DNA from 3 places in the Micromonospora sp. NPDC049044 genome. Region 3 is predicted to be linked to each of the others. Evidence: riboswitches for the same ligand, from Rfam matches in the RefSeq annotation. Region 3 holds a riboswitch; each other region holds the start of a gene.
The links. Region 3 has a riboswitch for cyclic di-AMP ahead of AB0B85_RS02375 (hypothetical protein). Riboswitches for the same ligand answer to the same signal wherever they lie in the genome.

Region 1: it holds a riboswitch for cyclic di-AMP, as region 3 does, so the genes downstream of both, AB0B85_RS10780 (hypothetical protein) here and AB0B85_RS02375 (hypothetical protein) in region 3, are expected to answer to the same signal.
Region 2: it holds a riboswitch for cyclic di-AMP, as region 3 does, so the genes downstream of both, AB0B85_RS06450 (C39 family peptidase) here and AB0B85_RS02375 (hypothetical protein) in region 3, are expected to answer to the same signal.

Annotation. Positions count from the first base shown of each region.
Region 1 covers NZ_JBEZFA010000010.1:91,220-95,965, reverse strand. Annotated here, with positions in the region: gene AB0B85_RS10790 (AAA family ATPase) at 1-1,711, shown strand, start outside; gene AB0B85_RS10785 (cation diffusion facilitator family transporter) at 1,820-2,737, shown strand; cyclic di-AMP (ydaO/yuaA leader) riboswitch at 2,849-2,980, shown strand; gene AB0B85_RS10780 (hypothetical protein) at 3,037-4,053, shown strand; gene AB0B85_RS10775 (hypothetical protein) at 4,254-4,746, shown strand, end outside.
Region 2 covers NZ_JBEZFA010000006.1:37,437-42,182, reverse strand. Annotated here, with positions in the region: gene AB0B85_RS06465 (acyltransferase) at 1-357, shown strand, start outside; gene AB0B85_RS06460 (hypothetical protein) at 446-829, shown strand; gene AB0B85_RS06455 (hypothetical protein) at 964-1,734, shown strand; cyclic di-AMP (ydaO/yuaA leader) riboswitch at 2,019-2,160, shown strand; gene AB0B85_RS06450 (C39 family peptidase) at 2,391-3,239, shown strand; gene AB0B85_RS06445 (alpha/beta fold hydrolase) at 3,373-4,119, shown strand; gene AB0B85_RS06440 (CDP-glycerol glycerophosphotransferase family protein) at 4,152-4,746, opposite strand, start outside.
Region 3 covers NZ_JBEZFA010000002.1:177,128-181,873, reverse strand. Annotated here, with positions in the region: gene AB0B85_RS02380 (carbonic anhydrase) at 52-774, shown strand; gene AB0B85_RS02375 (hypothetical protein) at 832-1,851, opposite strand; cyclic di-AMP (ydaO/yuaA leader) riboswitch at 1,856-1,986, opposite strand; gene AB0B85_RS02370 (YibE/F family protein) at 2,153-3,523, opposite strand; gene AB0B85_RS02365 (copper-translocating P-type ATPase) at 3,923-4,746, shown strand, end outside.

The DNA.
Region 1 (4,746 bases), on a different contig from region 3:
GGCCGAGCGGGTCACCCGGATCGAGGATGACCTGCTGGACCCGAGCGCGGCCCCGGAGGGGATGACAGTCGTCGGCGACGGCGCGCTGCTGGCCACCCTGTCCAAGGCGACCGGCCGGGGCATGCGGGACATCGTGGCGACCATCCAACGGGAGCAGGACGAGGCGATCCGTTCGCCCGGCTCCGGGGTGACGATCGTCGCGGGCGGTCCGGGCACCGGTAAGACCGCCGTCGCCCTGCACCGGGCGGCGTTCCTGCTCTACTCCGACCGCAGCCGCTACGCCGGTGGCGGGATCCTGGTGGTCGGCCCGTCGGGGGTGTTCGTCGAGTACATCGCCTCGGTGTTGCCGTCGCTCGGCGAGGACACCGCCACCCTGCACTCGCTCGGCACTCTCTTTCCGGGGATGACCGCCACCCGTACCGACCCGCCCGAGGTGGCAGCGGTGAAGGGCTCGCTGCGGATGCGCCGGGTGCTGGAACGCGCGGTCCGGGACGCGGTGCCGGGCGGCCCGGGTGAGCTGCGACTGCTCTACCGGGGCACGCTGCTGCGGTTGAACCGGGACGAGCTGGACCGGATCCGGGACCGCGCGCTGCACCGCGGCGCCCGCCGCAACGAGGTGCGCCGGGCCGGCTTCGACGGCGTGTTCGGCGCGCTCTGGGCGCAGGCCCGCGAGGTGGGCGTTCGCCTGCCGGAGCAGCGGACCTTCGAGGCGGAGATCGCCGAGCGGGCCGAGTTCCGGGAGTTTCTCAAGGCGTGGTGGCCCCGGCTGCACCCGCGGCACGTGCTGGGTTGGCTGGCCCGGCCGGAGCGGCTGCGCCGGTACGCTGCCGGGATTCTCTCCACCGACGAGATCCGGCTGCTCGGCGCGGCGTACCGGAGTCTGGACTCCGCCGGGTTGACCATCGCCGACATCGCGCTGCTCGACGAGTTGGACGCGTTGCTCGGCAAGCCGGCGCAGCCGGCCAAGGCCCGCCGCGACCCGTTCCAACTCGCTGGCGGCGTACGCGAGCTGAGCACCGCGAGCGACAGGCAGCGCGCGGCCCGAGCGGCGGCCCGGGAGCGCCCGGAGGACTACCGGGAGTACGCGCACGTGGTGGTGGACGAGGCGCAGGACGTCTCACCGATGCAGTGGCGGATGGTCGGGCGGCGTGGCCGGCTGGCCTCCTGGACGGTGGTGGGTGACCCCGCGCAGACCGCGTGGACCGGTGATCCGGAGGAGCTGACCCGGGCTCGGGACCAGGCCCTGGGCCGGCGTAAGCGACACGACTTCACGCTCACCACCAACTACCGCAACTCGGCGGAGATCTTCGCGGTGGCGGCGGCGGAGATCCGCCGGCTCTACCCTGACCTGCCGCTACCGACCGCCGTGCGCTCCACCGGGGTCGATCCGGTCGAGCTGGTGGTGCCCGCGACCGGGTTGGAGACCGCCGTCGTGAAGGCGGCCGCCGGGCTGCTGGCCGAGGTGGAGGGCACGGTCGGGGTGATCACTCCGGTCCCCCGCCGCGACGAGGTCGCCGGTTGGCTCGACGCGCTCGACGCGCCGCGCCTGCAGGTGGTGACCAGCCTGGAGGCCAAGGGCATGGAGTACGACGGGGTCGTGCTCGTCGCCCCGAGCGAGATCCGGGCCGATCCGGGCGCGGGGGTACGCACCCTGTACGTGGCGCTTTCCCGGGCCACGCAGCGGCTCACCACAATCGATCCGACCGACTGATCCGGGGCAAACCTGCCTGCTGGGCCGGTGGTCTACCTCATAGTTGCATACATAGCGATGTGAACATACATTTGACCGGGCCCCGACCGGCGGCGGAAGGTGGATCTCGTGGGCGCAGGTCATGACCACCACCATGGGTCGGTCGCCAATGCCGCACACCAGCACAGGGGCCGACTCTGGGCGGCGTTCGGGCTGCTCGCCACCCTGATGGTGGTCGAGGCGGTGGCCGCCCTGCACACCGGCTCGCTCGCCCTGCTCTCCGACGCCGGGCACATGTTCACCGACGTGCTCGGCATCGGCATGGCACTCGCCGCGATCACCGCGACCCGGCGGGCCACCGGCGACCCGCAGCGCACCTTCGGGCTCTACCGACTCGAGGTGCTCGCCGCGCTCGCCAACGCCGTCCTGCTCTCCGGCGTCGCCGTCTACGTGCTGATCGAGGCGATCCGCCGATTCGGGGACCCGCACGAGGTCGTCACCGGACCAATGCTCGCGGTGGCCGTCCTCGGCCTGCTCGCGAACATCGTCGCCTTCGCCCTGCTTCGCGCCGGCGCCCGGGAGAGCATCAACCTCCAGGGCGCCTACCTGGAGGTGCTCGGCGACCTGCTCGGCTCGTTGGGCGTGATCGGCGCGGCGCTGCTCATCGCCGGCACCGACTGGTGGTGGGCCGATCCACTCGTCGCGGTCGCCATCGGCGCGTTCATCCTGCCGCGCACCTGGCGGCTGGCCCGCGCCGCCGTCCGGATTCTGGTCCAGGCCGCCCCGAAGCACCTCCAGGTGACCGCCGTGCATGACCGACTGGCCGCGGTCCCCGGCGTGGTCGAGGTGCACGACCTGCACGTCTGGACGCTCACCTCGGGCATGGACGTGGCGTCCGCGCACCTGACCATGGCACCCGACGCGGAGGTCGGCGCGGTGCTCACCGCGGCGCGTACCGCCCTGCACGACGACTTCCGGATCGAACACGCGACGTTGCAGATCGAGCCCGGCGCCGCCACCGGAGCGTGCGGCTCGATCGAGTGGTGACAATTCGTTCGTGACGACGCACGCACCGTCCGTCACAACGGCTGCAGCCGCCCCACCGGCACCGGTAGGCTCGGTCCCGGCCTCCACCAGGCGGCGCCCTCCAGGCGCCGGTGGCGGTCGCCGCCTAATCGCCCAGCCGGGCGAACCGGGGAACCACGTTCCTGGGGTGCATCCGCGTCAGCGGTAGGGATCTTCCGTCCCGAACCCGACAGCTAACCCGGTCGGCGGCTGACGGAAGGACATGCGCAGTGGCACCAGCACGACCACCCGCCGCCCGACTGGCGGCCCTGATCGTCGCGATGTTCGCCCTCGGCGTCGCGCTCCCGGCCGGCACCGCCTCGGCCGCTCCCCCGACCGGCCTGCGGGCCGCCGCCGCCCCCGACTCCGACGAGGAGGGCGGCACCCCCTCGCTACGCGCCCAACTTGAGGCCGCCAGCAAGGGCTACCTGGACGCGAAACGCGCGCTGGACACCTCCGTGCAGCGGCAACAGCAGCTCGCCACCCAGCTGAAGACCATCGAGGTCGAGCTCGCCCAGCGCGACGGCAAGGTCGGCCAGATCGCCGACGTGGCGTACCGCACCGGCCGGCTCGGCACGGTGTCGGCGCTGCTCAACAGCAACAGCCCGGAGGGCTTCATGGACCGGGCCGCCGCGCTGGAGGCGGTGGCCGCCAACGAGGACCGGGTGCTGCGCGATCTACTCGCCACCAAGGACCAGGCCAATCGCACCCGGGCCGCCCTGAACGGCGAGATCGTCGAAGAGCGCAAGCAGGTAGCGGTGATGGCCAAGCGCAAGGACCAGGCCGAACGGGCGCTGGCCGTGGCCAACGCCCCCAAGCCGCAGACCACCGCCGACAGCGGTTCCAACCGGGGCACCTCCACGGCGAACGCGAAGGCCGCACCCCGCAACTCCGACGGCTCCTGGCCATCCGAATCGTGCAGCGTCAACGACCCCACCCCCGCCAGCGGCTGCATCACCCCGCGCACCCTGCACGCGCTCAACCAGGCCAAGGCCGCCGGCTTCACCAGGTACGTCTCCTGCCACCGCCCCAGCGGCTCCGGCGAACACCCCAAGGGCCGGGCCTGCGACTTCGCGGCCCAGAAGGATGGCTTCGGCGGCAACGCCACCGGCGGCGACAAGACGTACGGCAACAACCTGGCCGCGTACTTCATCCGCAACGCCGACCAGCTCGCCGTGCTGTACGTGATCTGGTACCGGCAGATCTGGCTGCCCAGCAGTGGGTGGAAGTCGTACAGCGGCGCGGGCGGCACCCCGTCCACCGACCACACCAACCACGTACACCTGTCGGTCTACTGACCCCCGGTGTCCGGCGGGTGATCCACTCGTGTTCGCCGACTCCGGGGTGTCCGGTCAACGGGATACCCCGGAGTCGGTGATGTCGTGTTGACCATGCGGGCGGGCGATGCCGTCGCCGGGGCCGGCTACGTCGCCGGGCGTACCCTGGATGACGTCGGCGGTCGGACGACCCGGCCCGGGTCGGCGGGCAGCATCGCGGTATGCCTCGGATCCCACCCACCACCCGCAAGGGCCTGCTCGCACTGCATCTGGTCACCTCGCTCGGCTGGCTCGGTGCCGACCTCGTGCTCCTCACCCTCGGCATCGCCGTGCAGCGTGGCGCCGACCCGGCGGTGGTCTACCCGGCCATGGCGCTGGTCGGCACTGTGCTGTTCGCGCCGCTGAGCGTCCTGGTCTGGCTGGTCGGGGTCGCCAGCGCGCTCCTCACCCCGTGGGGCCTGTGGCGCTATCGCTGGGTGCTGGCCAAGCTCGTGCTCACCACCGTGATGGTCGGACTGGTGCTGTTCCTGCTCACGCCGAACCTGCGGCACGCCGGTGCGGTGGGCGCCGCCCTTCCCACCCGGGACCGCGCCGACCTGGTGATCGCCCCCGCCGTCTCGACCAGCCTGATGATCATTGCGACGGTGCTGTCCACCTACAAGCCCTGGGGCCGACGTCCCGTCGCCCGCCCCGCCCGTGAGAGCACCCCGGTGA
Region 2 (4,746 bases), on a different contig from region 3:
GACTGGGGGACCGGCTTCGCGGGTTGGCGCGGCCCGGCCGTGGTGCTCGGTTTCCTGCTGGTGACCCTGCTCCTCGCCGCGCTGCTGCACCGCTACGTGGAAACCCCGATGATGCGCCGGCTCGCACCGCGCCGTCCGGCCCGATCGGCGTCCATCCCCGGACAACGCACCGCCGCGACGCGGACCAGCGGCACCGCCGCGACCCGGACCAGCGGCACCGTCGCGACGCGGACCAGCGGCACCGCCGCGACGCGGACCAGCGGCACCGCCGCCGAGACCGACGGCGCGGGGACCCGGACCGAGGCCGACGGGCCCGACCAGACCGGCAGCCGATCAACGTACGCGGACACCCGCTGACGCCGTCCGACCTGGTCAACGGGTGCGGCGGCGCGTCGACACGCCCGTGGTCGATGCGCCACTGTCGGCACGACGGTAGCGTGGTGACGTGCTTCCGGTCGCGCTCACCTGTCCGCTGTGGTGGGTGGCGCGCTTGACGACCCGGGTGCTGACCAGCCTCGCCGTCGTCGCGGCCCTGGCGCTCGGCGCCGGTCCGGCCTCGGCCGCCGCGCCAACGTCGCACCCCGGCGTCACGTCGAGCGTGACCGCCGGGTCGCACCCGAGCGCCGCATCGAGCGTGCGCGTCGTGTCGGGTGCGGGTGCCGCCGAGGAGGCCCTCCCGGCCTGGTCGCTCGACGCGCAGCCGACGCTCCCCGAGGGTCTGGGTGCCGCCGCGACCGCCGCGCTGCCGGTGCGCCTGGCCGGGCCCGACCGGCGGTCCCTCGTCGACGCCTCCAGCGGTAGGACACCCCGGGGTCCACCCGGGCGCTGAGCCACCGGGGCAGGCGCCCCGTCGCCGCACCCTGTCGATCCACCAGCTCCGCCTTCCCGCCGATCCGTGGCCCGCCGTGGCCCGCTGGCCGGCGGGGCTCCCCATCGCTCTGTTTCCTCCGCGAGGTGCCGACCATGGAGACCGCCGTCTTCTACCAGTTCGTAACCGAGGTGCCGCAGGCCGCTGCGATCTGGTCGGCCCTGCTCCTGCTCGCGCTGGGCGTGCTGGCCGTGCTTGTCGCCCGGCCCGAACGGGACCGGCCCACCGACGACCCGTCCCCGGCCGCACCGACGGCGCGCGAGGTGGCCGCGGCCGAACTCCTCGACAGACGCCGGTACGCCGAGGAGGTCGCCGTCGCCGCCGCTGGCGCGGCCAGGACGGCCCAGCGGCGACGCGATGCCTGGCTGACCAGTCAGGAAGCTGTGGAACGCGCCTGGACGCGGTACGACGAGGCGGACACGGCCGCCCGCCGCTTCGCGGGTTGCGGGGCGCTACCCACCCCGGACACCCCCCGCACCCCCGCTGAGTACGCCGCCCGGGAGCGCTACCTGCACCGCGCGGCGATGGCGGCGTACTGGCGTGGCGACCTGAGCATGGCCCAGCTCAGCGATGTGTTCGGACACCGGCGGGGCTGGGACCCCCGGCGGCACCCGGTCGAGCAGGAAGCGCTGCTCAGTCGGTCGATCCGGGAGGAGAGACGGGCCGACTACCAGGCCGCCGCCGACGCGGAGCGGGCCCTGTGGCGGGCTGCGGAGTTGGCCGCCGAGTCGGCGCGCAGCCTTGCCGAGGAGGCCGCAGCGGCAGCGGCCCGGCTGCGGCCGAGTCGGGCGCCCGCGCGCCGGCTGGTCCGCGGGGCGGTGCGTCCCGCCGTCGTGGCACGCTGGCGCCCAGCCCGTGTGGGTTGAGCCCGATCCGTTATGTGAGCCCGCTCACGGGATTCCAGAATCGGGCGTCCGGCACGTTCGGCTCGATTGTTCACGGCGTTCTGGCCGCACTCTCGGCGACCTGTCCGGTTGTGGCCCGTAGGCGTCGCCGTAACCGCTTGTCCCATCGAGTCACGTCATCGGCAATACGCGCAGAAATTGCCGTGCAGTTTCGGGTTTACGCAGGTGGGCCTGGCTTGGCACCGTGTGGTTGGGCCAGTAGTGTCGTCCCGTCCGGTGCGGTAATCGATCGCAAGACGCGACGCCGCGCCGACCCGCTCAATCGTGATGAACGAACCGGGGACCCATCAGTAAGTCCGGGGTGAATCCGCGAGCATCGGCCCGCGGTAGGGCGATCTTCCCGCCCGAATCCGTCAGCTAACCCGGTAGGCGGTGTCGGAAGGAGTTCCATTCTCGTGCAGCACCTCCCCACCCCTCGGCTGTTCCCTCGCCTCCACGGCGCAGCGGTGCCCCCGCTCATTCGTCAAGCGACGGTGAGCTGACCCCCGGGTCATCGCCTAACCGCCCGGCCCCGCCGGGCGTCCCCTGAGCGGTTCACCATCCGCGGACCACAGTCCGCGCGCTGGCGCCTGCCCGGATGCCGGTCCGGCCCCCGGTGTGCCGCTCTCCCCCCGACCGTGGAGGACCCCGTGAAGCACACCCTGCAGCGTCAGCTCCGTCGCATCGCGACCGAGCGCCCGTACCAGATCATCGCCGCCTCCGCCGCGGCCCTCGTGATCGCCGGCACCACCGGCACCCTGCTCACCACCGCCGACGACGCGCCGGCCGACCAGCGCACCGCGACCACAGTCGCCGAGCTGCGCAGCGACGTCGCCGCCTCCCGTGGCGAGGTGCGCGACGCCTCCCCGTCGGCCACCGCAGCGCCGACAAGCGCCGCCCCGGCCACCAGCGCCGCCGCGCCCGCCGCCAAGGCCACGAGCAACCCGGACCTCACCCGTAAGCCGACGCCGCCGAAGCCGCCCGCGACCAAGGTGCTCGACTACGAGTACCAGGCGCAGAACACCTACTACAACTGCGGTCCGGCGGCCACCCGTAACGCGCTCAGCGCCGCCGGGATCGACCGTACCCAGGAGGAACTCGGCGCCGAGCTGGGCACCACCGAGATGGGCACCAACTCGGCCGAGGACACCACCCGGGTGCTCAACGCCGAGGTGAAGGGCTCCCCGTACCGGACCCGGATGTTCGCCGGCGCGCCCAGCCCGGCGCAGATGGACCGCCTCCAGGCCGATGTCGTCAAGGCCATCACCGACGGCCGGGGCGTTGTCGCGAACGTCGTCGGCGACGCCACCGACACCGACGGCGGCTGGCACTCCTACGGCGGCGGGCACTACATCGCCGTCGTGGGTTACAAGGACAACGGCCGTACGGTGCGCATCGCCGACTCGGCCAACGCTGCCGACCCGTCGTACTGGATCACCACCATCGACCTGGCCAACTGGATCGCCAGCCGGGGCTACTCCGCCTGACCCGGGCACGCTGGACCGCAGCGGGCGCCGTCCCCCACAAGGGGCCGGCGCCCGCTGCGTCTTCCACGGCGGTCCGCGGTACGCCCCGTCGACGACTCTCGTACCGGGCCGGGAACCGTGGGAGACTGCGGCCGTGGTGGATGAATCGGGTGGTCACGCCGGTCGAGGGCCGGTCCTGCTGCTGTTGCACGGGATGGGCGCGACCGGTGACGTGTGGTTGCCCTGGGCGCCGCATCTGGCCCACCACTGGCCCGGTCGGTGGCTGGCACCGGACCTCGCCGGTCACGGCTGGGCGTCGCCGCTGCCGTCGTACTCCTTCGCCGGCTTCGCCCAGCGGATCGCGCAGGCACTCGCCCCCGACGACCGGCTCGTCGTGCTCGGGCACTCGCTGGGTGGCGTGGTCGGCCTCGCGTTGGCCGCGCGCGACGCCGGGATGCCGGTGGACGCGGTGGTCGGGTTGGGCATCAAGGCGCTCTGGTCACCAGCCGAGCTGGAACATGCCGCTGAGCTGGCCGCCCGCCCGGTGAGCTGGTTCGCCAGCCGTACCGAGGCGGCCCGTCGCTACCTGCGCGTCTCCGGGCTGACCGGTCTGCTCCCGCCGGACCATCCGGTGGTGGACGCCGGCCTTCGTCAGGTCGACGGTCGCTGGCGTCTGGCCATGGACCCGACCGCGTTCGCCGTCGGCGAGCCCGACCTGGCCGCGCTGCTCGCGGCCACCGACGTGCCGGTGGTGCTGGCGCGCGGCGAGCACGACCCGATGGTCACCGACGAACAACTCAAGGAGTACGGCGTACCGGTCGCCACGTTGCCCGGGCTCGGGCACAACGCTCACGTGGAGGACCCAGCGGCCGTGTTGGCGCTGCTCGACCCGTACCGCTGAGCGTCCCGGGGCGGGTGGGCCGACAGTCCGGGTCAGGCCAGAGGGGAGAGCTGCCGGGCGCGCTCGGCGGCGGGGTCCTGTGTTGCCGCCAGTTCCCGGCGGGCGGCGGTCAGGAACGCGTCGGCGTACGCCTCGGCGGGGAAGTCACCCAGGTAGCGTCGGCGGGTGGCCCAGCGCTCCGCGGCCAGCGGATCGGTGTCCAGCAGCGCGGTCAGCATGTCGTCCAGGTTGGACAGATCCCGGCGCAGCACGTAACCCGACGCGGCAAGCGGGAACCGTTCGGCGAACCGGTCACCCTCGTCGCCCATGTCGGTGACCGCGTACGGCTTGCTGGAGTAGAGGTAGTCCGAGATCACCCCGGACACGTCGGAGACCAGCGCGTCCGACCGGTTCACGCACTCGGTCAGGCTCAGCTCGCGGGCCGCGGCACCGACGACGTGCTGGCGGCCGGTGCGGGCCCGATCGGCGACGAGCAGTTCGGTGAGCCGGCCCAACTGGCGGGCCGAGGCCGGGTTCTGTGTCGTGTACGGGTGCGCCCGCAGGATCACCGTCGCGCCGCGCTCCAGCAGCCGACGCAGCAGCCCCTCGGCCACCGGCAGCGAGCAGTAGTCGGCGTCGGCGTGATGC
Region 3 (4,746 bases):
CGGCTGACAAGCCACCTGACCAGGCCAGACGCGTGAAGACGAGGTGCGGGGATGAGTCGTGCTGGAACTCCCGACGGGCAGCCGGGTCCGCAGCGGAGCGCCGACCGGGCGCCCGCACTCAGCGAGCCGGTCCGGGCGTACGCCGAGCTGACCGCCGGAAACGTGCGCTTCGTCAGCGGCGCCCCACGCCACCCCAACCAGGACGCCGGGCACCGGGCCGCCGTGGCCGACGGGCAGCACCCGTTCGCGGTGATCGTCGGCTGCTCCGACTCCCGACTGGCCGCCGAGATCATCTTTGACCGAGGGCTGGGTGACCTGTTCGTGGTCCGCACGGCCGGGCACACCACCGGCCCGGAGGTGCTCGGCAGCGTGGAGTACGCGGTGGCCGTCCTGGGCACCCCCCTGGTGGTCGTGCTCGGCCACGACTCGTGCGGGGCGGTGCAGGCGGCGCGGGAATCCGTCGCGACCGGCACCCAACCGGCCGGGCACCTGCCGGCGGTGGTAGATGCAGTGCTGCCCAGTCTGCGTCGGGCCGAGGCCGAGGGCGTGGACGACATCGACGGCATCGTCGACATCCACATCGCGCAGACCGTCGAGACGTTGCTCCGGCAGTCGCCGGTGCTGGCCGCCGAGGTGGAGCGGGGGCGCTGCGCTGTGGTGGGCGTGTCGTACCGGCTCGCCGCCGGAGTGGTGCGCCCGGTGGCCGCCGTGCCGGCCGGCTTCGCGACGCTCGGCGTGCCGGCCGGGTCGGCTGACCCGGCTGCTGCCGCCTGACCTGCCGAGGGCCGCCCCGCAGTACGCGGAGCGGCCCTCGGCAACAGGTGGCGCGGGTCAGAGCATCGACATGTGTACGTGGTCGGTGTGGTTCGACGGTCCGCTGTAGGACTTCCAGCCGGTCGCCGGGAACCAGATCTGCCGGTTCCAGATCACGTAGTAGATGCCGAGCCGGTCGGCGTTGCGGATGAGGAACGCGGCCACGTTGTTGCCGTACATCCGGGTGTCGTTGTTGTGCCACGGGCTGAAGCCGCTCTTCTGCAACGACCAGTCGCAGGCGCGGCCCTTCGGGTGCTCGTACGGTCCACCGTTGCGGTGACAGCCGACGAACCGGTTGAATCCGGCGGCCTTGACTTCCTTGTACGCGTGCAGCGTCCGCGGCGTGACGCAACCGGACGTGGTCGGGTCCTTCTCGCTGCAGGACTGCGGCTTCCAGTCACCGTCGGCGGTGCGACCCGGGCCGATCTTGGCGACCTTCGAGGTGGCGTCGACCAGGCCGCCGGTGAAGCCCTTGCCGCCGACCAGGGCGAGCGCCTTGTCGGCCTCGCTCTTGCGCTTGGCCATCACGGCGGTCTGCTTCTGCTGCTCCCGGACCTCGGTGTCGAGGAGCAGTTTGGCCTGCTCGGCGCGGGACTTCGCCGCGTTGACCTCGGCGAGCTTGTTCTCGTTCACCATGTTGATCTCGTCGAGCATCGCGGCGCGCTGGACGAACGTGTCCGGGGCGTCGCTCTCCAGCAGCATCGCGAGCGCGCCGATCCGACCGGTCCGGTACGACTGGGCGGCGATCTGCCCGACCTGTGGTGTCAGTGCGTCCAGGTCGGCCTTGGCCCGGTCCACCTCCAGCGCCAACTCCAACTGCCGCTTCTTGGATTTGTCCAGCTTGGACTTGGCGGCGGAGTAGTCGCGGTTGACCTGCTCGATGAGGTCGGTGATGAGCTTGGGCTCGTCGTCCTCCTCGTGCCCGGATGGTGTGGGGGTCGTCGGAGCGGCGTGGGCCGGGAGAGGCCCGGCGAGCACGGTCAGTGCGGCGATCACGGCCACCACGGGTGTCAACCAGCGGCGTAGGGGTGCCGTCACAATGTTCCCTTCCCTCGACCGCCGACCGGGTTAGCTGACGGGTTCGGGGCGGAAGTGGCCCCTACCGCTGACGCGGATTCACCCCACACACCTGGGTCCCCGGCTCGCCGGTTGGCGATTGGGCGGTGGCACCGCAGGCGCCGCTTCGCGCCTTCATCGGTAACCGGCAGCGAGGTTACCCGAGAGTCGACTCGGTGAGCTACGCCTGGATGCCGACCAAAAGTGTCATTTCGCCATAGCGTTTGGTAACCAGTGACGCGGTTCTCAGGGGGGAGACCCGATCTGGTCACGCTGAGGAGTGTCACCATGCCGTATCCGTGCTCCTGTTCGACTCCGGCCACCCGTCGGTGGCGGTGGATGCGGGCCGGGTCCGCGTCTCGTCCGGCTCGTCGGATCGCGCCGTCCGCGGCGCGTTGAGGGCGGCAAGTGCCTCCGCCGGGTCCGGTTGGGGGCGCGGCCCGGGGGCGTCGCCCGGCGGCGTGGCGTCGACACGTCCGGCCGTGGTCACGATCGCGGCCAGCCCGGTGGTCAGTGGCACGGCGGCGATCAGCCCGAGTGTGGCGACCGCGCTGCGGACGATTTCCTGCGCGAGGAACTCGCTCGTGAGAATCTGCCCGATCGGCCGCGAGTCGGCGGTGAGCAGGAGCAGGAGGGGCAGCGACGCGCCCGCGTACGCCAACACGATGGTGTTGACGGTGGAGGCGATGTGCGCGCGGCCGACGCGGGTCGCCGCCCGGTACAGCTGTATCCGGGTCAGCCCGGGATTGGCGTTCGCCAACTCGGTGACGGTGGCGGCCTGGGTGACCGTCACGTCGTCGAGCACCCCGAGCGAACCGATGATGATCCCGGCGAGCAGCAGGCCGTGCAGGTCCACGTCACCCTGGAACATCGACAGTGTCGTCGCCTCCTCACTGCCGAAGCCGGTGAGGTGGGTCGCCGCGGTGGCGATGGTGGCGAGCGCGCCGGTCAGTACCAGGCTGCCCAGGGTGCCGAGCACCGCGACCGAGGTCTGCGCGGTGACGCCGTGGGTCAGATAGAGCACCACGAACATGATCAGGGCGGCGCCGACCACCGCCACCAGCAGCGGTGATCTGCCGGCACCGATGCCCGGCAGTACGAAGGTGAGCAGGATGGCGAAGCTGGCCGCCAACCCGCCGAGCGCGGCCAGCCCCCGCCACCGGCCGAACGCGACGATCGCGGCAGCGAAGACCACCGCCAGCCACACGAGGGGAGTGCCGCGCTGGTGCTCGGCGATGTTCCAGTTGCTGGTGGCGGGATCGGTAGGGTCGGTCAACTGGACCAGGATGACCTCGTCGCCGACGTCCACCCGTGGTGCGCCCGGACCGTCGGGCACCGGTGTCCGCACCTGCTGGCCGGCGGCGGGGCCGTCGTCCACCCGGACGTCGACAGTGCCGCACGGCCCGGCGCCGGTCCTGGGTGTGTCCTCGGGGCTCGACGGCAGCGGCGGGCACGGCTCGGTCACCACGCGGGTCACCGTGCCGGCGTAGCGCGGCACGTCCGCTCCTCCGTCGGTCTGCGTCGCTCCTCCGCGCGGCCAGAGCAGTGCCGCGGCGAGCACTGTGGCGACGAAGAGGGGCACCACCGTCACGACGAGGATCCGTCGCACCCGGGGCGGGGCGGACGGCGCGGGACGGGCGTGGTCGGAACCCAAGTCGAGACTCCCAACGATCCGGTGCGGGATACGTGTCAGCGGGCCGCGCGGTTCACCGTTTCGACGCGAACGCGCCGGACGGCGGTGCGGTTCGCTGCCTGCCGACCGCCTGATCACTGACGGTCAGTGCGCGGCCGGTCGGCCGCGTCACCACGCCGTCGCGGCGTCCGGATGTGCGGCGGCATGCGCAGGGCGATCATGGGAGATGCTAGTCAGCCCACCGGGAGGTTGCCGGGCGCGCCGGAGCGTCGAGCGGCCGAACCGCCCGCGTGGTGGCCGTCGGGCCGGCATGTTGGAAGCATGTCCGCTCCGACCCCACCCGAGCACCCACAGCGCGCTGCACCCGTGCCGCACGAAAAGCACGCCGGACACGACAAGCACGCCGGGCACGATCCTGCCATGTTCCGCCGCCGGTTCTGGGTCTGCCTGGTGCTCACCGTCCCGGTGGTGCTGACGAGTCACCTCGTGTCGGATCGGCTGGGCCTGGCCGGAGGCGCTGGCTCCTGGGTGGGGCCGGTGCTCGGCTCGGTGGTGTTCTGGTGGGGCGGTTGGCCGTTCCTGGTCGGTGCGATCCGGGAGGTGCGCGACCGGGCGCCCGGGATGATGCTGCTCGTCGCGATGGCGATCACCGTCGCCTACACCGCGTCCCTGGCCACCAGCCTGGGTGCCTTCGACCTGGACTTCTGGTGGGAGTTGGCAGCGCTGGTCACCATCATGCTGCTCGGGCACTGGCAGGAGATGAAGGCCATCGGGCAGGCCCGGGGGGCGCTGGCGGCGCTGGCCGCGCTGCTGCCGGACGAGGCGGAACGGGTGGCGGCGGACGGCCGGATCGAGGTGGTGCCGGTGACCGTGCTGCGGCTCGACGACGTGGTGCTGGTCCGGCCGGGGGGTCGGGTGCCGGCGGACGGCCGGGTCGTCGGCGGTGGCGCCGAACTGGACGAGTCGATGATCACTGGCGAGTCGCGACCGGTCGCGCGGTCGACAGGTGACCGGGTGGTGGCCGGCACCGTCGCCACCGACTCGGCGATCCGGGTCCGGGTGGAGGCGGTGGGTGAGCAGACCGCCCTCGCCGGCATCCAGCGGATGGTCGCGCAGGCCCAGGGCTCCGGCGGGCGGGCCCAACTGCTTGCCGACCGGTTCGCCGCCGCGCTGTTCTACCTGGCAACCGGCACCGCCGTGCTGACCGTGCTGGTCTGGACCGCGCTCGGTCAGCCGGACCAGGC